DNA from 3 places in the Paenibacillus sp. FSL R7-0652 genome. Region 1 is predicted to be linked to each of the others. Evidence: riboswitches for the same ligand, from Rfam matches in the RefSeq annotation. Region 1 holds a riboswitch; each other region holds the start of a gene.
The links. Region 1 has a riboswitch for cobalamin ahead of cobJ (precorrin-3B C(17)-methyltransferase). Riboswitches for the same ligand answer to the same signal wherever they lie in the genome.

Region 2: linked by a shared signal. The riboswitch ahead of nikB (nickel ABC transporter permease) and the one ahead of cobJ (precorrin-3B C(17)-methyltransferase) in region 1 are both predicted to bind cobalamin.
Region 3: linked by a shared signal. The riboswitch ahead of MKY97_RS07085 (ABC transporter substrate-binding protein) and the one ahead of cobJ (precorrin-3B C(17)-methyltransferase) in region 1 are both predicted to bind cobalamin.

The regions. Positions count from the first base shown of each region.
Region 1 is NZ_CP152001.1:6,127,872-6,135,502, reverse strand. Features, by position in the region: gene MKY97_RS26730 (endospore germination permease) at 1-770, shown strand, start outside; gene MKY97_RS26725 (uroporphyrinogen-III synthase) at 902-1,735, shown strand; cobalamin riboswitch at 1,993-2,182, shown strand; gene cobJ (precorrin-3B C(17)-methyltransferase) at 2,558-4,492, shown strand; gene MKY97_RS26715 (sirohydrochlorin chelatase) at 4,886-6,118, shown strand; gene cobK (precorrin-6A reductase) at 6,115-6,897, shown strand; gene MKY97_RS26705 (precorrin-8X methylmutase) at 7,024-7,631, shown strand, end outside.
Region 2 is NZ_CP152001.1:310,827-318,457, forward strand. Features, by position in the region: gene MKY97_RS01410 (alpha-glucosidase/alpha-galactosidase) at 1-893, opposite strand, end outside; gene MKY97_RS01415 (AraC family transcriptional regulator) at 1,118-1,954, shown strand; cobalamin riboswitch at 2,055-2,250, shown strand; gene nikB (nickel ABC transporter permease) at 2,408-3,346, shown strand; gene nikC (nickel transporter permease) at 3,347-4,183, shown strand; gene MKY97_RS01430 (ABC transporter substrate-binding protein) at 4,202-5,806, shown strand; gene MKY97_RS01435 (ABC transporter ATP-binding protein) at 5,806-6,624, shown strand; gene MKY97_RS01440 (dipeptide/oligopeptide/nickel ABC transporter ATP-binding protein) at 6,614-7,453, shown strand; gene csaA (chaperone CsaA) at 7,550-7,631, opposite strand, start outside.
Region 3 is NZ_CP152001.1:1,594,322-1,601,952, forward strand. Features, by position in the region: gene MKY97_RS07060 (lipoate--protein ligase) at 276-1,280, opposite strand; gene cobD (threonine-phosphate decarboxylase CobD) at 1,543-2,733, shown strand; gene MKY97_RS07070 (adenosylcobinamide amidohydrolase) at 2,730-3,515, shown strand; gene cbiB (adenosylcobinamide-phosphate synthase CbiB) at 3,560-4,537, shown strand; gene MKY97_RS07080 (histidine phosphatase family protein) at 4,531-5,244, shown strand; cobalamin riboswitch at 5,423-5,552, shown strand; gene MKY97_RS07085 (ABC transporter substrate-binding protein) at 6,005-7,000, shown strand; gene MKY97_RS07090 (iron ABC transporter permease) at 6,997-7,631, shown strand, end outside.

The DNA of each region.
Region 1 (7,631 bases):
TCATCGTTCCGTTTATGCTGATTCAGCAGATCAATCTGGATAATTTGAAGCCCTATCTCGATGTTGACCTCGCGGGAGTGGGGACAGGAAGCTGGTATATCTTTTCATTTTATGGTGAGATGATTGCCCTGCCTTTTGTGGTAAGAGGTAGTGACTTTCGCGTGAAGTCAATTCTTTCGGGTACTATTGTTACGGGATTGCTGCTGATGCTGATTGTTGTAGAAACGATTGCTTCAATCGGTGTACCCATTGCTTCAAGACTTGTATATCCATCGTATGAGCTGGCAAGACAGCTGCAGATCAGTGACTTCCTGGATCGGTTTGATCTGGCGCTTGCTGCCGCAACGCTGCCTTGTATTATTACCAAGATTGCATTTGACCTGTATTTTGTATGCTGGGGATTAAAACGAATGATTCCGAAGGTGTCTGGTAAAGTATTAACTGGACCGATTGCGCTGCTGGGTTTTGTATGTGCCTTTTGGTTTTTCCGCAATGCGGTTCAGCTCAATCGCTTTACTCGAGAGTGGACGTGGATTGCGATCGTGTTCGAGGTGTTATTCCCAATTGTATTGTTTCTTTTCCTTCGTCCGCGCAAGAAGGATGCACAGCATGTCCCGGATTCCGGGTCCGAAGAACGTGCGTCCAGAGACAAACAGCGCAAAGAGGATGAGAAGCAGCAGGCACACGCTGAACCGGATCACTCTGAAGAAAAGTCCGGGGAAAAGAAGGGGAAAACATCACATGGTGGCGGTAATCTGCAGCCTTCCTGATGAAAACTATAAAAAATCGTTATAGCCAAGAGCCCGGAATGAAAGCAGATATGGTTTCCCTCCGTACAAGCAGCCTGTATACTGTAGTCAGACTGATGAACATTCGGCTGATTTGAACGGAGGGGACAGGTATGGCGCAGCATTTGGCAGGGGTAAGAGTAGCATTAACCGGACCGCGAAAGTCCAAAGAGATGTCTTTATTAGTAGAAAAAATGGGTGGAGTCCCTCTTGTGCGTCCTGCACAAGGAACGGTATTTCTGGATGACCGCAGCATCAGGGATGGATTGGTCTCCTGGATTTCCAATCCGCCGGATTGGGCTGTGTTTACAACCGGTATGGGACTGGATGCCTTGTTTGACATGGCGGAGGATATGGATGTGGCCGGGCAGTTTCGGAATGTGCTGTCTGAATCGAATGTCGCAGCCAGAGGATACAAAACGGTAAATGCACTTCGGAAGCTGAAGTTAACACCTTTGGTACGAGACGATGATGGCAGTACGGACGGATTGATTCGTGAATTCGGCTCGCATGATCTCTCAGGTAAAAAGGTGATGCTGCAGCTGCACGGAGAAACGGCCCCCAAGCTGGTCCACTGGCTGGAAGAGCAGGGAGCCGTCGTACGCCAAGTGCTGCCTTATCGTCACGTACCACCGGAAGAAGCTGCGTTGAAGCAGCTTTTGGATGAAGTCCTTCGGCATGAGCTGCATGCCGTAGCTTTTACAAGTGGTCCGCAAGTTCGATTTTTAACGGAATATGCCGCTTCTCAAGGAAAGCTGGAGCAGATGCTGAAGGCCTTCAGGGAAGGTGTAGTTCCGGCTTCCGTCGGTAAAGTGACCGCAAATGCGATGCGTGAGGAAGGCATTGAAGCACTCGTTGTACCGGAGGAAGAGAAGATGGGTGCACTTATTGTTGAACTGGGGCGTTATTTTGCTGCTAATCCGGTTGGTGTCCGGGGGGAGTCTTAGAGGGAGCTCTGGCGGGAATGAGTTGAGAGCAGCAGCGTATACGGAGGCAGGAAGGCACGTCAGATCACTGGATGAAGAAAACGTAAACGCGTGGAGAGTTAACGCTGCAGGAAAAAACAGAAGCTTGTTATACAGGATACATAAAGGTTCTGGTCCGTTTGGCGGATCAGGATCTTTTTTCATTTTTATCCGAAAATCAAGATATGGACAATATTCATTATCGTGGACATTTTTTCCTGACCGATGGTATGATGAAATCAATATGAAAGCAGCAAGGTGCTCTTGCGTAAAGCAAGAGGTAACAGGGAATCGGGTGCAAGTCCCGAGCGGTCCCGCCACTGTAATGGTGAAGCGCTTTTCAATAAACGTCACTCGGAAAACGGGGAAGACAGAAAAGAAAGCTGATGATCCAAAGCCAGGAGACCTACCTTGCATGTGTCACCAAACCCTTCGCGGAAAGGAGTGGTGTACGATAAATTCGGAAAGGGACAAACATCAGTTTGTCCTGAAAGGCCTTATATGGGCTGTTTTGGTCGTGTGTACCTCCTTTTTTGGGGATTCATGCGTTCGTTTCCTGAGTTTAAGTACATGCGTATCTCATCCGTGAACAGGATGAGATTTTTTTGTTTTTCGGACAGCAAACAGCTTCAGGATCAGGCGAAAAATGAGGAGTACCATCAGCATGAAGTCAGGAATACCGCATATCACGGGGAACTTGCTGCCTGTAATCAAGAGAGGAAGTTCTTATCAATAAAGTTAACATTTTAGATAAATAGGCTGAGATGTAAACCGCGTGACGAGTGGAATGAGGGAGGAAGAGATATGCAAAAGCAAGGCAAACTGCTGATTATCGGGTTCGGCCCGGGTGCGATGGAGCATATAACGAAACGGGCACTGGATGCACTGCAGGAAAGCGAGGTTATTATCGGATACAACACTTATGTGGATCTGATTCGCCCACTGCTGAATGGACAAGCCATTGTACGTACGGGCATGACCGAGGAAGTCAGCCGGGCACAGGAAGCGGTGAGACAGGCGGAAGCAGGTAACATTGTGGCCGTAATCTCCAGTGGAGATGCAGGGGTATACGGCATGGCTGGACTTGTCTACGAGGTTCTGATGGAGCAGGGCTGGAAGCCGGACACAGGCGTAGCCGTTGAGGTTATTCCCGGCGTGTCAGCTGTTCAGTCCTGCGCTTCCCTGCTGGGTGCACCCGTAATGCACGATGCGTGTACGATCAGTCTCAGCGACCATTTGACACCATGGGATACGATTATTCGCCGGGTTGAAGCGGCAGCAGCGGCTGATTTTGTCATTGCTCTGTACAATCCCCGCAGTGGACGCCGTACACGCCAGATTGTGGAGACGCAGGAGATGCTGCTTCGTTACCGTGATCCCAAGACACCGGTGGGTCTGGTCAAAAGTGCGTATCGGGAACGTCAGGATGTGGTCCTGACGACACTGGAAGATATGCTGCATCACGATATCGGTATGTTGACTACCGTAATTATCGGCAATTCCTCAACCATGATGTACGAAGGACTCATGGTCACTCCGCGCGGATATCAGCGGAAGTATACGCTGAACTCCGCGGAACAGCCGCTCAGACCTCATGAGCGGCTGCGCACCGAAGCCGAGCCATGGTCGCTCGGCGCACAAGAAGCCCGCGCTGCCGCCTCCGGCGAGGCAGCGGGCGATAGCGCGGCCCGCGATGCGCAGGCCGCGCTAACGGCGGAGCCAGCCCTGCACGGCGCGCGCGCCGGAGCGGGCACGGCTCCGCAAGGGCAGCCGCCCGCTGGTGCATGGGCGGCGACCCCGCCTGCAGCAAGCCCGGCGCGCGGTGCCGGCACCGCCGTGCTTGCCGCATCGCGGTCCGTGCCCGCGGCGGCAGAAGCCGCACCGCGCGCCGCTGCTGCTGCGCCGCGTGCCGGCGCTGCCGAGCTTGCTGCCGAGGCGCTGACGCGGCTCGCGGCAGGCGGTGCGCTCGGGGGCGAAGCGGCAGGCCGCTGGCTGGACGCGGCGGCGTCAGGCCCGGCGGCCGTGGCGGCGCATCGCGCTGACGGCGCTGCAGCGGTTGGCACCCCAGCTCGGCCCGTGCCGGGACGCAAGGCGCCGCTCTTCGAGGTCGGCGTAGCGCCCGGCGTGGGCAACAAAAAGTTCACCGCCGTCCAGATGGCCCTGCTGGCGCAGTGCGCAAGCGAGGACGGCGAGCTGGAGTATACGCCGGAGCACCAGATCATTCTGAGGGTGCCGACGTTTGAACCGGATGCGCTGGTGGAGCAGCTGCGTGCAGCGAATTTTATCGTTGTTCCCATCGGTGATGTCATCAAGGTCAAAGCCTGTGATTTCTGCAATCTGGAGAAAGATGATGCCGTTCCGATGGCTAACCATCTTCAGGACGTGATTGGCGGATTATCTGCTCCGAAGGAAACCAGTGTAGCGCTGAACGGTTGCGGTATGGCTTGTTACGGCGCGGTGCTGGAGGATATTGGTATCGTTTACCGCAAAGGCGGATACGATCTGTTCCTTGGCGGCAAAAAGTTTGGGCGCAACGCACATCCGGCCCAACCTGTAGCCGAGGGTATTCCCGGTGATGAAATTGGCGGCATCGTAGAACGCATCGTGGCGGAGTACAAGGCAAAGGGCCATCCGAACGAGCGCTTTCACAAGTTTTTCAAACGTGTAGGGGTTATTCAGGGCTTCCGCCATGTGGATGCACCAGTCACCGTCGAAGTGAATCCGGTATGCGGAGATTAAGTGAACGAAGATAGATGATACAGGTCGATCAAACGCGCTGCCGATCCTTGATCAGACTGAATCGCGGCCTATAGCGCTAACGATTCTCAGAAGCCTTATATCGCGGAAAAGGGCATGTTTGAAAATGTAACGATCCGTAGGAACGCTATTTCATTAAAACCCAGCCCAAGTTGGTGTAAAAGGCATCATTTTGGTGAAATAACGTCTCCTGAGATCGTTAGAATTCCAGCGAGTATAAATTACTCCAAATAACGTTATCTGGGATCGTTAGCGCCGAGTTGTGAGCGTAGTAGGCATTAAGTAAGTGAGATGGTTAGCGTGTGGTTGATGTTGATAGATGATGGTTACATGAAAAATCTGATCTGTGGATCGGACAGCGGAGGAGATAAGAAGATGGATGCCATTTTGTTGGTGGGACACGGGAGCCGTGATCCTGAGGGAAACCGTGAGTTAAAGGAGTTTGCGCGTGGGGTTGCCGAGCAGGCACCAGAGAACACGCTGGTGGAGACCTGTTTTCTGGAGTTAACGAGACCGAGTATTGCTGATGGTGTGACAGCTTGTGTAGACAGAGGTGCGACGCGTGTTGTACTGGTGCCGATCATTTTGTTTGCAGCCGGTCATGCCAAGATTGACATTCCGAATGCCATTGACCGTGCCAAAGCACGTTATCCTCAGGTGCAGTTTATATACGGACGCCCGATTGGCGTACATGAAAAAGTGGTGCAGATTATGCAAACTCGCCTGCAGGAGGCACAGCCTGTGCGGGCTGCAGCTCAAGGTGAAGGTGAAACAGATACAGCAGCTGCAGTAGCCGCTCCGCCTGCTGCGTTGAGCGTAACGGATGAAGAGACAGCCGTGCTTGTGTTGGGACGGGGGAGCAGTGACCCGGATGCGAACAGTGACTTTTTCAAAATGACCCGTATGCTGTGGGAGAAGCTTCCGTATAGATGGGCGGAAAGCAGTTTTATCGGGGTTACCCAGCCTTCTTTCCCGGATGGCTTGGAGCGCTGCCTGCTGCTTGGTGCGAAAAAAATTATTGTCATGCCGTACTTCCTCTTTACCGGTGTGCTGATTAAACGCATTGACGAGATGACGGCTGAATTTGCAGCTGCACATCCAGACATTCAGGTCGAAATTGGTGGTTATTTCGGTTTCCATCCAAAGTTGGTCGAGCTTGTGCTGGAGCGTGCTCACGAGGGATTGTACGGGCGTGTGGCAGCGAACTGCGACAACTGCCAATTCCGACTTGAAGCGGCCAAACACCATCATCACCATCACGACCACGACCATGGGCATGACCACGATGAACATGATCATCACCATCATGATCACGATCACCACCACGAAGATCAACATGTCCACAGTCATGATGAGCATACTCATCACAACCATGACCATAGTCACGACCACGAACATGAGCATGCAGAACAGGGTTCCGTCCACCATGAGGCATCGCTTGATTTCCATCATGACCATGATGGAGAGATGCACCACACACATCACGAGCGTGAGGTCAACCGGAACAGCGGGCAGCGGGCAGCGCAGGAGCCCGTTCATGTACAGCCAGATACGTCCTCTGTTCACGCACAGGCCGCAGCGGCTTCAGAGCAGGTGAAGCATTCATGATTTTCATGTTGTGCGGCACCAGTGATGCACGGGAACTTGCGCTTCAAATCCGGCAGCAGGGCTATGACGTATTAACCTCCGTTGTGACGGATAGCGCGGCCCAAAGTCTGGAAGAAGCCGGACTGTCTGTGCGGACAGGCCGATTGACGGTAGAGGCGATGGTGCAGCTGATCCGTGAAAAAAACACCTCTGTCTTTGTGGATGCAAGTCATCCTTTTGCCGAAGAAGCACATGCGAATGCTATGGAAGCCGCGAAACAGGCGGGCATCCCTTACATTCGTTACGAACGAACCGGGCTTGTTTACGATGACCATGAACTACTGCATGTCGTGTCATCTTATGATGAAGCAGCGCTCAAAGCCAAAGAGCTGAAAGGTTCCGTGATGCTGACAACAGGCAGCAAAACGCTGCAAATCTTCACCAAGCACCTGCTCGGTGATCCGGATATACGACTTGTTGCACGCATGCTCCCCCGTCTCGACAATATGGAGAAATGCGCTGAGCTGGGCGTAGAGCAGCGCAATATTATTGCGATGCAGGGACCCTTTTCCCGAGAAATGAACGAAGCACTGTACAAGCACTATGCAGCAACGGTGATGGTTACCAAGGAAAGCGGCAAAACCGGGGCCGTGGACGAGAAAATCCAGTCTGCACTGGAACTGGGGATTCATGTTGTGCTGATCTCACGTCCAGAGGCGGAGTTTGGCACGGTATTTGATCACTATGACGGTATACTAAACGAGCTGAACGAGATGCTGAGGCAGTCATTTCTCCGATAGGCCTAATTTGAATAGTGCAGCTTTGAAGTGCCTGATAGAAAGCAGCAGACTCGGATGTAATGTTCGTTTCGTAATTTATTTCAGGCCGTGTTTCAAATCAATATTTGACAAGGAGTGATTGAGTCGATGGACTTCAAAACGGAGTTTAAACCGCTGACCGTGCAGCCGCAGGAGATTGAGGGTAAAAGTTTTGAAATGATTACGGAGGAACTGGGCGAGCACCCGTTTACCGATGAGCAGTACCCAGTCGTACAGCGTGTCATTCACGCTTCGGCTGATTTCGAGCTGGGCCGCAGCATGGTATTTCACCCTGACGCGATCCAGGCAGGTATCACCGCGCTGCGCGCAGGCCAATCGGTTATTGCTGACGTGCAGATGATTCAGGCGGGTGTGAGCAAGGACCGTATTCGCGGATTTGGCGGCGATGTGCATGTGCATATTTCCGACCCGGACGTGATGGAAGAGGCGAAACGTCTCAACACCACTCGTGCCATCATCTCGACGCGCAAAGCAACCCAAATGTATGAGGGGGGCATCTACGCCATCGGTAACGCACCCACCGCGCTGCTGGAGCTGATTCGTCTTGTTAAAGAGGGCGAGGCCAAGCCAGGGCTGATTATCGGCATGCCGGTAGGTTTTGTATCCGCTGCCGAGTCGAAGGACGAGCTGCGCAAGCTGGACATTCCGTTCATCACCAACATCGGCCGCAAAGGCGGCAGTACAATCGTTGTGGC
Region 2 (7,631 bases), 850 kb from region 1:
GCGAACAGCTTCTCCCGCATCTCCTTCCATTCGGCAATCTGGTTTACACAGCGGCGTGGATACTCATCCAGCGGAATGTTGAAGCGTTCGATCAGTTCCGGGTAGTTACGTTTGATAAAGTACGGGTGATACTCCGCGTTATGCTCGGAGGACTCGGTTACGTAGTAACCAAAACGGTGCATCAGCTCATAACGTACCATATCGTCATGGGTTTCCTGCTGCTTTTGTCTCGCAAGTCGTTTGATCTCAGGATAGAGATCCTGTCCATCTTTTGTAACCTCCAGCAGCCATGCCATATGGTTAATACCAGCAATCTTGGCGATAACACCTGTCTGATCGATCCCCAGCGCATCGAAGAGATGGGGTACGCAGACCTGCACACTGTGGCACAGTCCTACCGTTTTGATCCCGCCATGCACGTTCATAACATTAGTAAGCACAGCCATCGGATTCGTATAGTTCAGGAACCAGGCATCCGGGCATACTTCCTGCATATCCTTGGCGAAGTCCAGCATCACCGGGATGGTGCGCAGGTTGCGGAAGATGCCGCCAATGCCGAGGGTATCGGCAATCGTTTGACGCAGGCCGTATTTCTTCGGAATTTCAAAATCGGTGATCGTACACGGGTCATACCCGCCGACTTGAATTGCATTAATTACATATTTGGCTCCGCGCAGCGCTTCCTTGCGGTCATGATATGTCTTCACGGAACAGCGGCTGCCCAGCGATTGGGCCAAGCTGGTTAACAAGCGCTCGGAGTCGCCGAGACGCTCGGCGTCAATATCAAACAAGGCCAGTTCAAAATCCTGCAGAGCCTCCGTCATCATGACATCACCTAATACATTTTTAACAAAAACGGTGCTGCCCGCACCAAGAAACGTAATTTTATTCATCCCATGTTCATCCTTCCCGAAAAAATGTTGTACCCCAACTATAGGCCGAACAGGCTCATATCACTATGGTTCAACCCCTCCCAAACATGGCATAATCCCATTTATGTTTTCGTTTTCATGAATAATTTGCGTTTTTCACCTGTTATAATTTAGTGTTATTACAAGTGAGGACTATTCAGGTTTCATTTATGATAGTTGATCATCAACGTCGAAAGGAGGTTAACATGAGCCGGAAAATTGAAATGAATGTCGTTTCTGCGGGCTGGACACAGATGGAGCTGGTCTTATTATTTTATGGATGGGAGGCATGTGATCCTGCCCATTATTGGGGACCGGGGGTACGTGATTCCTATATTGTGCATTACATTCATGAGGGCCATGGCACGCTGTATATGGATGATCGGAAATATCATCTGAGTGAGGGCCAAGGATTTCTCATATTACCCGACACAGTTATCCATTATGAGGCCGATGCAGAGGAGCCATGGACATATTCATGGTTTGGCTTCAGAGGTGTACAGGCAAAAGCCTTTATGCAGCGTGCACAGTTAAGCGAGGCCCATCCGGTGTTTACTGCTCATGAACCGAATATCATGGCAGCGCTGTATGATGAAATGCTTCGAGCGGGAACGAGCCAACTTCCAGGAGGAGATGTGATGCATCAAAGTTTGTTATACCGACTTATGGCAGCGTTAATTGCATCTGCACCGATTAAAGAGGAAGAAAGCCCGCTTCTTTCGCCTAAAGAAACTTATATTCGGCAGGCTGTGCAGTTTATGGAGAACAGGTACAGCCAGCGCACCTCAATTCTGGATATCGCACAGGCTGTCGGGCTGGATCGAACCTATTTATCAGGATTGTTCAAAGAGCGATATGGCAAGTCACTGCAGGCCTTTTTCCTGGAGTATCGCATGAATCGTGCAGCGGAGCTGCTGCGCAACCCGATGCTGTCCGTGAGTGAAGTAGCCCACTCCGTTGGATACACCGACCCGCTGCTCTTTTCCAAAATGTTCAAACGTGTGACAGGCATATCGCCGAAGGGTTCGCGAGTGCGAGATTAGCCGCATTTATCAATTTCAATATTGAAAGAAAAGTTTTGAACATTATTCCGTATGCCGCTATACTGATACAGAAGTGCAGCAGATAACAGCCTTAAGCTGAATTAAATACGTGGAACTTGGTGCTCTGTCCGCTTGGACAGAAGCTTAAAAGGGAAGTCCGGTGTGATGCCGGCGCGGTCCCGCCACTGTAACAGAGGAGTCAGGCAGCATATCCACTGATCTTGGGAAGATCGGGAAGGAGCTGCTATGGTGATGATGCTGAAGCCAGGAGACCTGCCAGGTTTGACAAACACAGCAGTACCCTACGGGAGATAGGAAGGTGTTTAAAGAGCATGATTTTTTCTGAAAATCTGTTTATTTAAGACGTCCTCATTCCGTGTAACGGAGAAGGGCGTCTTTTTGGGTTGAATGGACGTAAAGATATGCGCAATACATCGGGAAGGACGTTTTTCATTGGGCAGATATATCGTTAAACGATTATTACAACTGGTTGCCGTTCTGTTTGGCATTACCTTCCTGACATTTCTATTAACCTATCTTTCCCCTGGCGATCCGGCCAGACTGATGCTGATGTCCACTGGAATCACACCTTCGGATGAGTTGGTCAGACAAGTGAGAGTGGAACTGGGATTGGACAAGCCGTTTCTGGTTCGGTATGGAACGTGGCTTGCGCAGGTTGTCACCGGAGACTTTGGTACGTCATATAAGTATGACCGTCCGGTAATGGAGGTGCTGTTGGCGCGTCTTCCGGCAACACTCCGTTTAACGGGAAGTGCCATGCTTTTGGTAATTTTGATCTCTTTTCCGTTGGGAATCATCTCGGCTGTACGGCGAAATCAATGGCTGGATTATATGATTCGTCTATTTTCCTTTGCCGGTTTGTCCATGCCAAGCTTCTGGCTGGGTATGCTTCTGATGCTGGTGTTTGGGGTGCAGCTGAAGCTGCTGCCCGTCATGGGCAGTTCCGGCTGGAACAGTCTGATCCTGCCTGCGGTCACGCTGGCCATTCCGCTGATTGCGCAGTACAGTCGGCAGATTCGTGCAGCGATGCTGGAGGAGACCAGTCAGAATTACGTCATGGGGGCGAGGGCAAGAGGTGTGAAGGAGTCAATCATCATATGGCGCCATATTTTGCCGAATTCACTGCTGCCGATAGTGACCCTTCTGGGTATGACAACAGGTGCACTGCTCGGCGGAGCAGCCATAGTCGAAAGTTTATTCGTATGGCCGGGAGTGGGACAGATGGCAGTGGATGCGATTTTTACACGAGACTATCCTTTGATACAGGGATATGTGATCTGGATGGCGATCATCTACGTTACGCTGAATCTGCTTGTTGATCTATGGACACATCTGCGTGATCCGCGCATTCGATTGGATGTGGACATTTAGATGAGCGCAGCAATTCGAGCATGGCTGACACAACGCCGCAGCTTTGTATTTGTGCTGTCTCTGGCCGGGAGCTGGATCATTCTGGCTCTGATTGCCCCACTGCTGGCTCCGCATGATCCACTCGCCACGAATTTTGCCAAAGTGCTGCAGCCGTCCAGCCCCGAATATCCACTTGGGACGGATCAGCTCGGAAGATGTGTCCTGTCTCGACTTCTGTATGGAGCAAGGACTTCACTGCTGCTTACGTTTGTGATGATTGGGATCGTCTTCAGTTTGGGTGCAGTGGTTGGTGTAATTGCAGGTTTTGTCCGGGGAGTGGTGGACACGGTGCTTATGCGGCTGTGTGATACATTGATGGCGTTTCCGGGATTGATTTTTGCAATTGCCGTGGTAGGCATGTTGGGCCCAGGATTGTTAAATACTGTAGCGGCACTCTCGGTGGTCTGGTGGGCAAAGTACGCACGCATGGCCCGAAGCTTGGTCATTTCTCTTCAGCAAAAAGAATTCGTCACCGCTGCCGCTTTCAGCGGTGCGCGTAAGATTCAGATCATTGGCAGAACGATCCTGCCTAACATGCTGCCTCCCCTGATCGTGATGGCGATGATGGACGTGGGCGGCATGATGCTGTCCATCTCGGGACTTTCTTTCCTGGGACTTGGTGCACAGCCGCCCGACCCGGAGTGGGGAGCAATGTTAAATGAAGGCAGAAGGTATCTGCAGACCGCGCCATGGTTGTTAATTTATCCGGGGGTTGCGATATTCAGTACGGTTATCATTTTTAATTTGCTGGGAGACAGTCTGCGAGATGTGCTCGATCCCAAAAAAAATACAGGTTAACTGAAGGGATTGTGAAGGATGAGGAATGTTCAACGAAAGTGGCTGTTTGCTCTTATGTCTATGATGGTCATTCTGGTGCTCACCGCTTGCGGCAGCGGCAAAAATTCATCGGCTTCGACATCATCGAATGCTGCGGAAAAATCATCAGATACAGATGCGAGCATCTCAGGTGCTGCAGGGAAGAAGTCTCATCTAAATATTGCCTTGTTCTGGCTGGGCAGCAGCCTGGACCCTGCGGAAGAGTGGAACGGCTGGACGCTGACACGGGCTGCAATAGGAGAGACGCTGATTCAGTTTGATGAACACATGAAGATGGTGCCCAAACTCGCAGACAAGTTGGATCGGGTTGACGATACGACCTGGCATTTTCATATTCGTGACGGGGTAACATTTCATAATGGCAATCCGGTGACTGCGGATGCGGTGAAAAAATCAATCGAACGATCCATCTCGCTGAACGAGAGAGGTCAATCGACACTGCCGATTGCATCAATGGCTGCCAAAGGTCAGGATCTGACGATCAAAACAACGCAGCCGGATGCCTCACTGCTGGGCAATATTGCTGAGCCGCTTTTCATTATTGTGGATACGAGTGCAGATACATCGAAATTCAAAAGTGCGCCGATAGCCACCGGGCCGTTCATGGTTACAGGATATACACCTGACCAGGAGATTCAGGTTAAAAAATACGATGGGTACTGGGGCGGTGCGGCCGATCTGGACACGATGACGCTGAAATACATCAAGGATGACAGCACACGTGCACTGGCACTTCAATCAGGCGAGATTGATGCAGCAAGTAATATAGGACGCAGCAATATGTCTCTTTTTCAGGACACATCACAATACACTATTGATGAAATACCCAGTCTTCGTACTCAGTTTGTATGGTTTAACACCAGCCATCCGCTGCTGAGTGATCCGAAGGTTCGCCGTGCGATCTCTTACGGAATCGATCGCGAGATGTATGCGAATACACTGGTAGGTGGACAAGCAGCCAAAGGACCATTTACATCTGCTTTGCCTTTTGGGTACGACAAGCTCAGAGGATACAATTATGAGCCGGATAAGGCCAAACAATTGCTGGATGAAGCTGGATATAAGGATACGGATGGAGACAGTATACGGGAAAAAGATGGGGAAAAGCTGTCGCTGCAGCTCATTCTCAATGCAGCGTACGAATCAGATTCCGTTGTGGCGGCTGCGATGCAGTCTCAGCTGAAAGAGATTGGCGTTGGTCTGGAGCTGACCTCATATGAGGATCTTACCGATCATCAGAAGAGCGGAAATTATGATTTAGCCCTAACGAGCATTAACACAGGCATCACGGGTGATCCGCAGTATATTCTAGACTTTTATTTCAAGACAGGTGCGGAGTGGAATGTGGGTGGATACAGCAATCCGAAGTTGGATCAGCTCATTGAGCGACTTCACTCAGAGTTTGATGTGGAGAAGAGATATGCTCTAGCAGCAGAAGCCCAGCAGCTGATTTTGGACGATGCCGCTTATATGTTTTTGACATACACACCGATTAATATTGTCAGCAAAAGCAATGTCAAGGGCGCGGCGATGTACCCGATCGACTTTTATCTGCTGGATCGCAATATCAAGGTTGAGCAGTGATGATGCCGCCGCGTGCAGTAACAGCATCTCTTCTTGAAGTGAAAAATCTGTCTGTGAGCTACAAGGAAGCGGCTCCGTCTTTGCGGGAAGTATCGTTTTCCATGAGGCAGGGAGAGATCATAGGTATTGTAGGTGAAAGCGGCAGCGGGAAGTCCACCCTGATTCGGGCTTTACTGGGCCTACTGCCTGTGGGCGGGCAGTACAAGGAAGGAGAGATTACTTTCGGGGATCGGGTGCTGCTGCGCGGCTCACAGCAGCATTGGCAGGGGATGCGCGGGAAACGAATTGCGACGGTATTTCAGGATACGGGTTCCTATCTGAATCCGATTCGAAGCATCGGGAGTCAGTACGTAGAGGCAATTCGTGCCCATCTTCCAATGTCCCGGAAAGAGGCTCAGGCCCTGGCTGTCCGCACGCTTGCCCATGTGGGGCTGGATAATCCAGAACAAGTCATGCGTTCATATGCTTCGCAGCTCAGTGGTGGTATGAAGCAGCGGGTAGCGATTGCGATGGCTGCTGCGCTGGAGCCGGAACTGCTGCTGGCGGATGAACCGACAAGTGCGCTGGATGTTACGACTCAAAATGAAGTCATGAAGCAATTAAAGAAGCTTTGTATTGAAAAGGGAACAAGCATGATACTGGTGACACATAACATTGCTGTTGCAGCCCATATGGCAGACCGCATCGGTGTGATGTTAGACGGCAGATTGGTGGAACTGGATGAAACGCTGCATGTCATATCGAATCCGGTCCATGCGTATACGCGCAAGCTGCTGCAGGCTGTACCCGAACTGGAGGGGAATGTACATGACCGATGACAAATCACCGATTCTGAGATTGAACAGCGTTTGCAAAACGTACGAATTGAAAGGACAGCAGGCTGTTCAGGCATTGCAAAACGTGAATCTGGCAGTGTATCCCGGGGAATGTCTGGGCATTGTCGGGCAGAGCGGGAGCGGCAAAAGCTCCTTGGCCAAATGCGTGACGCAGCTGGAGCATGTGAATTCAGGAGAGATTTGGTATCGTCAGCAGGAGATCACCCGTTTGAGAGGTGAGAAGCTGCGCCGGATGCGTAAACAAATTCAGATGGTCTTTCAGGAGCCGTCGATGATCTTTAACCCACGTATGAAGATAGGCATGTTCATCTGTGAACCTCTCTTGAATTATAAATTAATGAAAGGCCCGCAGGCCGTTCAGGAAACACGCAAGCTCTTGGAACGAGTCGGGTTATCTGCATCCGATGCGGATAAATACCCGCATGAATTAAGCGGCGGGCAGCAGCAGCGGGCTGTGATCGCCCGTGCAATTGGTGTAAGGCCCGAGATTATTATTTTTGACGAGGCTACCTCTGCACTGGACGTTTCGATCCAGCAGCAGATTCTGGATCTGCTCATGGAGCTGCGCAGGGAGACAGCAGTTTCTTCCATCTTTATATCACATGATCTTGCTGTGGTGCAGCAGGTAAGTGATCGCATTGCAGTCATGCATCAAGGGAAAGTAGTGGAGGTTTTGGACAGCGCAAGGTTGAGCAGTTCGGCGAATCATTCCTACACGAGAAGTCTGATGTCTTCGGCGTTGTCCTTACGAAAGCTGAAGGATGAAATGCAGAAGCGAGAACGTGTGGTGGTTCTGGCGGAGAGCATCTAAGTTCATTATACGTAAACAGGGTTATCTGGAGTGAGTGGATCAGGCAAATTCATTCACTCCAGATAACTATTTCGTTTACGGCATGTTTCATAATAGTCAGGCAACGGGTGTTCCGTTCGGCAGCGGATGATTCGGGGAAAGCAGGACGACATCGCCTTCGCGGGGTACACCGCCCAGC
Region 3 (7,631 bases), 2.1 Mb from region 1:
ATTTACGCGGTCACTCCGAAGACAGAATAACCTTCCGATCGCTGTTATCCCCCGATTTTTTGATTCCCTTTTGTTAAAGGGGAAAATCCGGTGATAAGCGTATGCTTCCGATGCAGCTTTCTTGCAGAAAGCTTTCAGGCGAACGCTTTGCTTCTCCGGTTTTTTTCTGTCTTCTCCGTTATTGTGTAAACGAATAGTTCTGCCTTTTCCGTTAAATGTGTAATCGAAAATTCGTTCAAACCATCTATACCCATCTAAATGTCATATTTTCTTTGTTATTCTTCCAGGAAAACAAGGCCGATAAAGTCTTCCAGCTCCAGGTTGCCAAAGTAATGCTTCACATTCAGACCTTCCAGTGCTGAACGCACTTCAGTCTCATCGTAACGCTTGCCGCGCAGCATGTCCTCGATATCTGCCACATCACCAACACCGAAGAAATCGCCGAAAATTTTAATATCTTCGATGCGTCCATCCTTGATGTTCATGCGCAGATCAATGATGCCGACCGGGAATTTGCGGGTGTGCTTCACATTGCTTTCTGGTGACAGACCGTAGTTCCAGTCCCAGTTGTTATAACGCTCGGCCGAGATTTCCTTGATTTTGTCCCAGTCCTTCTCGGTCAGCTTGTACTGAGGAACGTCCTGCGGCTCCATGCGGAAAATATGACGCAGCAGCTCATCACGGAACTCTTCAATCGTCAGATTGGTGTCAATCAGATCACGAATGTTGGCAACCCGGCTGCGTACCGACTTGGTGCTCTTGGATTTGAATTTCTCGGGATTGACGTTCAAGGATGCCTGAACATGCTCCAGATTCAGATCAAACATCAGCGTGCCGTGACTGAACATGCGTCCGCGGGTAGCAAATTGGGCGTTGCCCGAAATTTTCTTTTCGCCGACTTGCAGATCATTGCGTCCGGTCAACTCGGCATTGACGCCAAGTTCGTGCAGCGCTTCAACCACAGGCTGGGTGAACTTGCGGAAGTTATGGAAGGATTGACCGTCATCCGCAGTGATGAAACTGAAGTTCAGGTTGCCCAGATCGTGATACACTGCGCCGCCCCCGGAAAGACGGCGTACCACCTGCACACCGTTATCCTGAACGTATTCGATATTAATTTCTTCAATCGTATTTTGGTGCTTGCCAATGATGATGGACGGACGGTTGATGTAAAACAGCAGGTAGCTGTCATCCTCCATCGGCAGATGCTTCAGAATGTATTCCTCAATCGCGAGGTTTACAGAAGGATCTGTAATGCCCTGGTTGTCTACAAACAGCATGGTCATTCCTCCATTAATGTATGTGAGAGGCGCGAAGCCCCTTATGTAGTGATGCTTGTATCCATGAATCAGAAAACCGAAGTTCCTGAAATTCCTCTTCTATTGTAAACGAATTGTCGTTGGGACACAAAGAAAACACGTGATGCCCTTTATTTTGAAGCCTCCCTTTCCAGGTATATGATATTGAAAAGTAATACAGCATTGACCCGTCCCTCATGTGCCATCCATAATAAAAAGAACAGACAGAGAGGATGACGGAAGAATGACCGGTTATATCGAAGTATTCGGACATGGCGGAGATGTGGAGACGGCTGCTTCGCGATTTGGAGGCAGTGCGGCAGATTTCCTCGATTACAGCGCCAATATTAACCCGCTAGGACCGCCTAGAGAGGTGCTCGAAGCACTGCAGCAAGGTCTGCACTCCGTGCTTCGTTATCCTGATCCGGGCCATCGGGCATTCAAAGCACTGTTGAGTGAGCGTTTGGGGGTAACGAAGAAGCAGATTTCCGTAGCCAATGGAGCTGCCGAAAGCATGGCTCTGATTCTGCTGGCACTTGCTCCACGCAGAGTAGGAACGGTGGAACCGGGCTTTTCGGAGTACAGCACTTTGGCGCGGCAATTCGGTGCGGAGGTCATCCATGCAGCAGGCCGGGAAGAATTGAATTGGCAGGCGAGAACCGAAGATATCGAACAGTTGATGGAGAAGGTAGACCTGCTTTTCCTTGGACAGCCGAACAATCCAAACGGTGTGCAGTATCCGGTGGAAGTGCTTCACAGACTTGCCCGCAAAGCTGAAGAGAAGGATACGGTACTCGTTATTGACGAAGCCTTTATTGATTTTATTCCAGTTTCCCGGCGGCAGTCTCTTGCTCCGCATCTGGATAAATACCCGAATGTGATTATTATCCGCTCCATGACCAAGTTCTACGCTATTCCCGGACTGCGACTCGGATATGCCTTGGGGAGTGCAGCATACATACAGGCGATGACGGAGAAACAGGTGACTTGGAGTGTGAATGGACTGGCATTAATTGCAGGAGAAGCCTGCCTGCGCAGCGGCGAACGTTTTGAACAGGAAACGATATCGCATATTACGCGTGAACGGGCACGATTAATTACATCGCTGGAGATGTATGGGTGCAGCGTAACGCCGGGTGAGGCAAATTTTATTCTGGCGCGTGTGCCAGAACCATGGACGGCGGCTTCCATCCAGGAAGCATTGGGGAAGCGAGGCATTTTGATTCGCAGCTGTGCCATGTATCCGGGGCTTGGTGCAGGACATGTACGCTTCGCGGTCAAAGGTGCCCAGGCCAATGACAGACTGCTTGACGTGTTGGGAAGTGTGCTTGAGCGGAGCAAGGATCAGGACGCGTGTCTGGCATCTTCTGATCAGGCAGGTCAGCAGAGCCATAAGCAGCATTCCGAAAAAGGAAAGGGAGGAAAGCGGTCATGACACTCCCGTTTTATAACTATTTTACACATGGAAAAATAGGCGAGAACGTCTATGTATCCTCTTCCTGGCCTGGGCTGCACATCTCTGCGCATGAACGGCATATCAAAGCACAGATTCCGCATTCTGCTTCTGCACTGTCCAGCGCAGTATATGGCGGCGGGATGCTTGAATTGAATCGCGTCTTTAACATTTATGTGGACAAACACTACCGCTGTGATGATCCACCCCGTGATATCGCTCAGGCGCTGCGTGAATGGCAGGAACAGGCCGATCAATGTGCCGGATTATTAACAGCTGTTAGGCTGGAGCATACCTCCATTCAGGAATTTACGAGTTCGGAATTCGGGCTGCTGTGCTGTACAACTGCCGGAGTATCGAATGCTGCACGTGCAGGTTCGGAGAGAACTGTTTTTGATATCCATGGGCAAACCCAAAACAGAGCTCCATATATCCCTGGCACAATTAATATCATGCTCTGGTTCAACGGCCGGATGACTTCGGGAGCAATGGTCAATGCGGTTCAGACGGCAGTGGAGGCCAAAGCTGCAGCGCTTGCGGATGCAGGCATTGCCGATTCGGAGAACGGACTGCCTGCCACAGGTACAACAACGGATGCCATTGTGCTTGCTGTTCGTCAGAACGGGGACGATATCCAGCCGCTTCACACTTACGCGGGTACAGCAACGGCTTTGGGGGCGGTCATCGGCAGACTGGTGTATGACACAGTGACCGAAAGTCTTCAGGCTGGACTGCAGTGGAAAGAGAGGGTAGGACGGCAATGACATTGGAATTGGAACATCTATGGGCTTCCTCGTTCTGGATTGGCATGGGGGGGGCTTGGGTTATCATTCTGGCGTATATACTAGACCGATGCATTGGAGACCCGCGCTGGATTCCGCATCCGGTTATCGGTATGGGGAAAGCCATCTCGGCTCTGGAGCGTGTAATTCGATTACGTGTGAACACAGATGCAGGTCTGAAAAAAGCCGGAATCTTGTTCCCGATCTTGATTGCAGGTGGTTCTTTTGCCGTCACCTGGGGTCTTTTGCTGCTGCTTGGTAAGATTCATCCCCTTTTAGCGGCTGCAGCCGAAATCGTTCTGATCGCCACCACGATTGCTTCCAAAGGTTTAAGAGACGCAGGAATGGAAGTATATCGTCATCTGAAACAGCAGGATTGGCCTGCCGCACGGCGTTCCCTGAGCATGATTGTTGGACGTGATACCGCACATCTGGACGAGCCCGAGGTGGTCCGGGGAACGGTGGAGACGGTCGCGGAAAATATTGTTGATGCCATCGTGTCCCCTCTGTTCTATGCGCTCATTGGCGGCGCTCCGCTGGCTATGGCTTACCGGGCTGTCAATACGCTGGACTCCATGGTTGGTTATAAAAACGAAAAATATCTGCATCTTGGCTGGGCCTCTGCCCGTCTGGATGATTGGGCAAACTGGATTCCTGCGCGCGTAACCGCCGCACTGTTAATTGTAGGCGCACGGGTGCTCAGGCTGGATGCCCGAGGTGCAGCACGCATGGTTGCCCGTGATGCGAGGCTGCATCCCAGTCCCAATAGCGGTTTTCCCGAATCGGCAGTGGCCGGAGCACTTGGCATTCGGCTGGGCGGACATAACGTGTATCACGGTATTGCCTCGTTTCGTGCTTATATGGGCGAGGCTGCGCGGCCGATGGAGGCCGAAGATATTGTACGAACGACAAGGCTAATGTTTTGGTCAGCTGGCGCTTTTGTGGGCCTTTGTTTCTTAGCAACCATGGGTGTGTGGTTAATAGGAGGTGCGCTATTGTGGTAATTAAAGAAGGGCAGGAGCAAAGTGATCCAGACTCTAGTGAATCAGAACAGAATGGATCGCAGCACGGTGAGTTAGAACAGTTTGGATCAAAACAGTCTTCGTCAAAGCGGAGCATTGTACTGATCCGTCATGGAACAACCCAGTGGAATGTGGAAAAAAGATACCTGGGGCATACCGACATTGGTCTGCTGCCGGGTGCTCAAGAAGAGCTGGCTCTGCTAAGCCGGCAGTGCCGCAATCTTACATGGGACGCCGTATACTGCAGTGACCTTCTTCGCTGTCGTCAGACCTTGGCGTACACCGCGCCTCAGGCTGCTGCACAGGCAAAGTTGGATGCGCGCCTGCGCGAGAATGATTTTGGACAATGGGAAGGTTTGACCTACGAGCAGCTGCAGCATAATCCGCTCTACCGGCGCTGGATCGATCAACCGCAGGAGGTTGCGCCGCCTGAAGGGGAAGCATGGCCGTCATTCGCGGGACGAATAGATTCTTTTCTGCATGAACATATCTGGTCAGGCCGGACTTCACATAGAACATTGATTGTGACACATGGCGGAGTCATCCGTTACATGCTGTCCCGTCTTATTGAAGGTGTTGGATTCTGGGATACACATGTGATCCCGGGACAGGCGATTCAGGTATACATTGAAAAGCAGGGGAACCGCTGGCTTGGCAGCCGTGTGAATTTTCCGTCTATCGGCTTGTAAGGCGGTGCAATATACCCTATAATCACAACAGAAGTGTGACTCGGTACGAGCATATTGGTGTGATAGGCTGCAAGGCCTGAGCTGATGTGATTCGTGCGGAGCTAACTGCATCTATCGGTCACATGGATTAACCATCATTAACGACCAAGGGTCCCGCGTGTGAAGCAGATGTTCATGATGAGCAAAGACAAGTCATGATGTGCACAAGGGTAAATGGGGAAGCTGGTGTAAATCCAGCACGGTCCCGCCACTGTGAAACAGGAGCCATCCTGTAAGTCAGATTACCAGCCCTGGACGTACAAGCCGGTGTTCCTTCGAGGAAAGGACAACGTTTCGGGCCATTCTGTGCGTGAGCGCTTCCTGCTGCACATATACAGACTGCCATATGCGAGACGTCATCCCTGATCCTTATGTGAGGATTAGGGATTTTTCTTGTTGTACACGATGTGATGAAAAATAGTATGTTACACGGGGCCACTCCGAGTGCAGTACCATTTTCCGATTGTTATTATCCCTAGATTTTTTTGATTCCCTTATTCAAAGGGAAAAATCCGGTGATAGGCGTATGCTTTCGATGCAGCTTTCTTACAGAAAGCTGCAGGCGAGCACTTCGTTTCTCCAAATTGGTTCTGCACTCTCCGTTAAACGTGTACACATCTTCATTTTCGTTTCATCGGAACACACCAAGATGGGGTAGAGCATTAAGATTGAGGTATTATGTAACAACAATAGTACAGATAGAGAAGGGGAGTTTAAATTAATGATTAAGAACTGGAAAGCACTCACGTCACTGTTGAGCGCAGCGATGCTGGCACTGGCGCTCGCCGGATGCGGTAATGCAGCAACCAAAGAAGGAGCGGGCAGCACACAGCAGCCTGCACAAGAGCAGTCACAGGAACAAACGCAAACCGATTTGAAAACACAATATCCGCTGACGGTTACCGATGCAACAGGTGAGTCTTTTACTTTTGAAAAGGCACCATCCAAAATTGTCTCGGTATCTCCGGCTGAAACGGAGTCATTGTTTGCGCTTGGCCTGGACGAGCAGATTATAGGGGTATCGGATTACGATGACTACCCGGAAGCGGCGAAAGCAAAAGCGAAAATGGGCGGGATTAACAAACCCAATGAAGAGTCGGTTATTGCCGCTGATGCGGATATCGTATTCGGAGGTATTTCGTTGAGTGAAGATGCAGTGAAAAAGCTGCGTGATTTGGGGATCACCATTTTCAAAACCGATCCTAAATCCATCGACGATGTAATGAACAATATCGAAACGTTTGGTAAAATTACAGATCATCAGGAGCAGGCTCAGAAACTGATCACACAGATGAAGCAGGATGTAACGAACGTAACAGAAGCGGTCAAAGCCGTGAAGCCGGAAGAGAAAAAGAAAGTATATGTTGAGTTCTCTCCAGGCTGGACCGTAGGTAAAGGTGAGTTCATGGATGAACTGATCACGACAGCTGGAGGCACCAATATTGCTGCGGACAAAGAGAGCTGGTATCAGATTAACGAGGAAAATGTAATCGCCGCTAATCCGGATGTTATTCTATACGCAAACGATGTAATTGACGAAAACTCCAAAACGCTGGATCAGATTATCAAATCGCGCAGCGGCTGGGATCAAATCACAGCCGTAAAAAACAATAATGTGGTCGGATTGGATGCCAACTTGCTGAGCCGTCCGGGCCCACGTGTAACTCAAGGATTAAAAGAAGTAGCCAAAGCGATCTATCCTGATCTGTTCAAATGAGCAAAAAGCTGATCCTGTACGGAACGATAGGTATAGGGCTGCTGATGCTTACCGTGCTCATCTGCACGGGCATTGGTTCGGTGGCGCTGCCCATCCGGGACATTGCCGGTATTCTCATTCACAAAATGCCGTGGGTGGGCGACTGGATCACACCTGATTGGAGCAGGGCTGCCGAACAGATTATCTGGAAGGTGCGCTTTCCACGTGTGCTGCTTGCGGTGCTCGTTGGAGCTTCGCTGGCCATTGCAGGCGCGGGCTTTCAAGGAGTGCTGCGCAATCCGCTGGCAGATCCTTTTACACTAGGGGTATCCTCAGGAGCTTCGGTGGGGGCGGCTTTCCTGATTTTCTTCGGACTGCAGTATGCCCTGATCGGAATCTGGACGCTGCCGCTGGTTGCTTTTCTGACCGGGGCCATGACGCTGTGGTTCGTCATGACGCTGGCTCGTGAAGGACGCAAAATACCGACACACAGCCTGATTCTGGCAGGTGTTGTTATGCAGAGCTTTCTGGGTGCGGTCGTTTCCTTCCTGTCGACCATGTCCAAGCAGACAATCAATGAAATTATATACTGGACGATGGGAAGTCTGGCACTGCGCGGGTGGTCGTATACGGCCATCCTTTTCCCGTATTT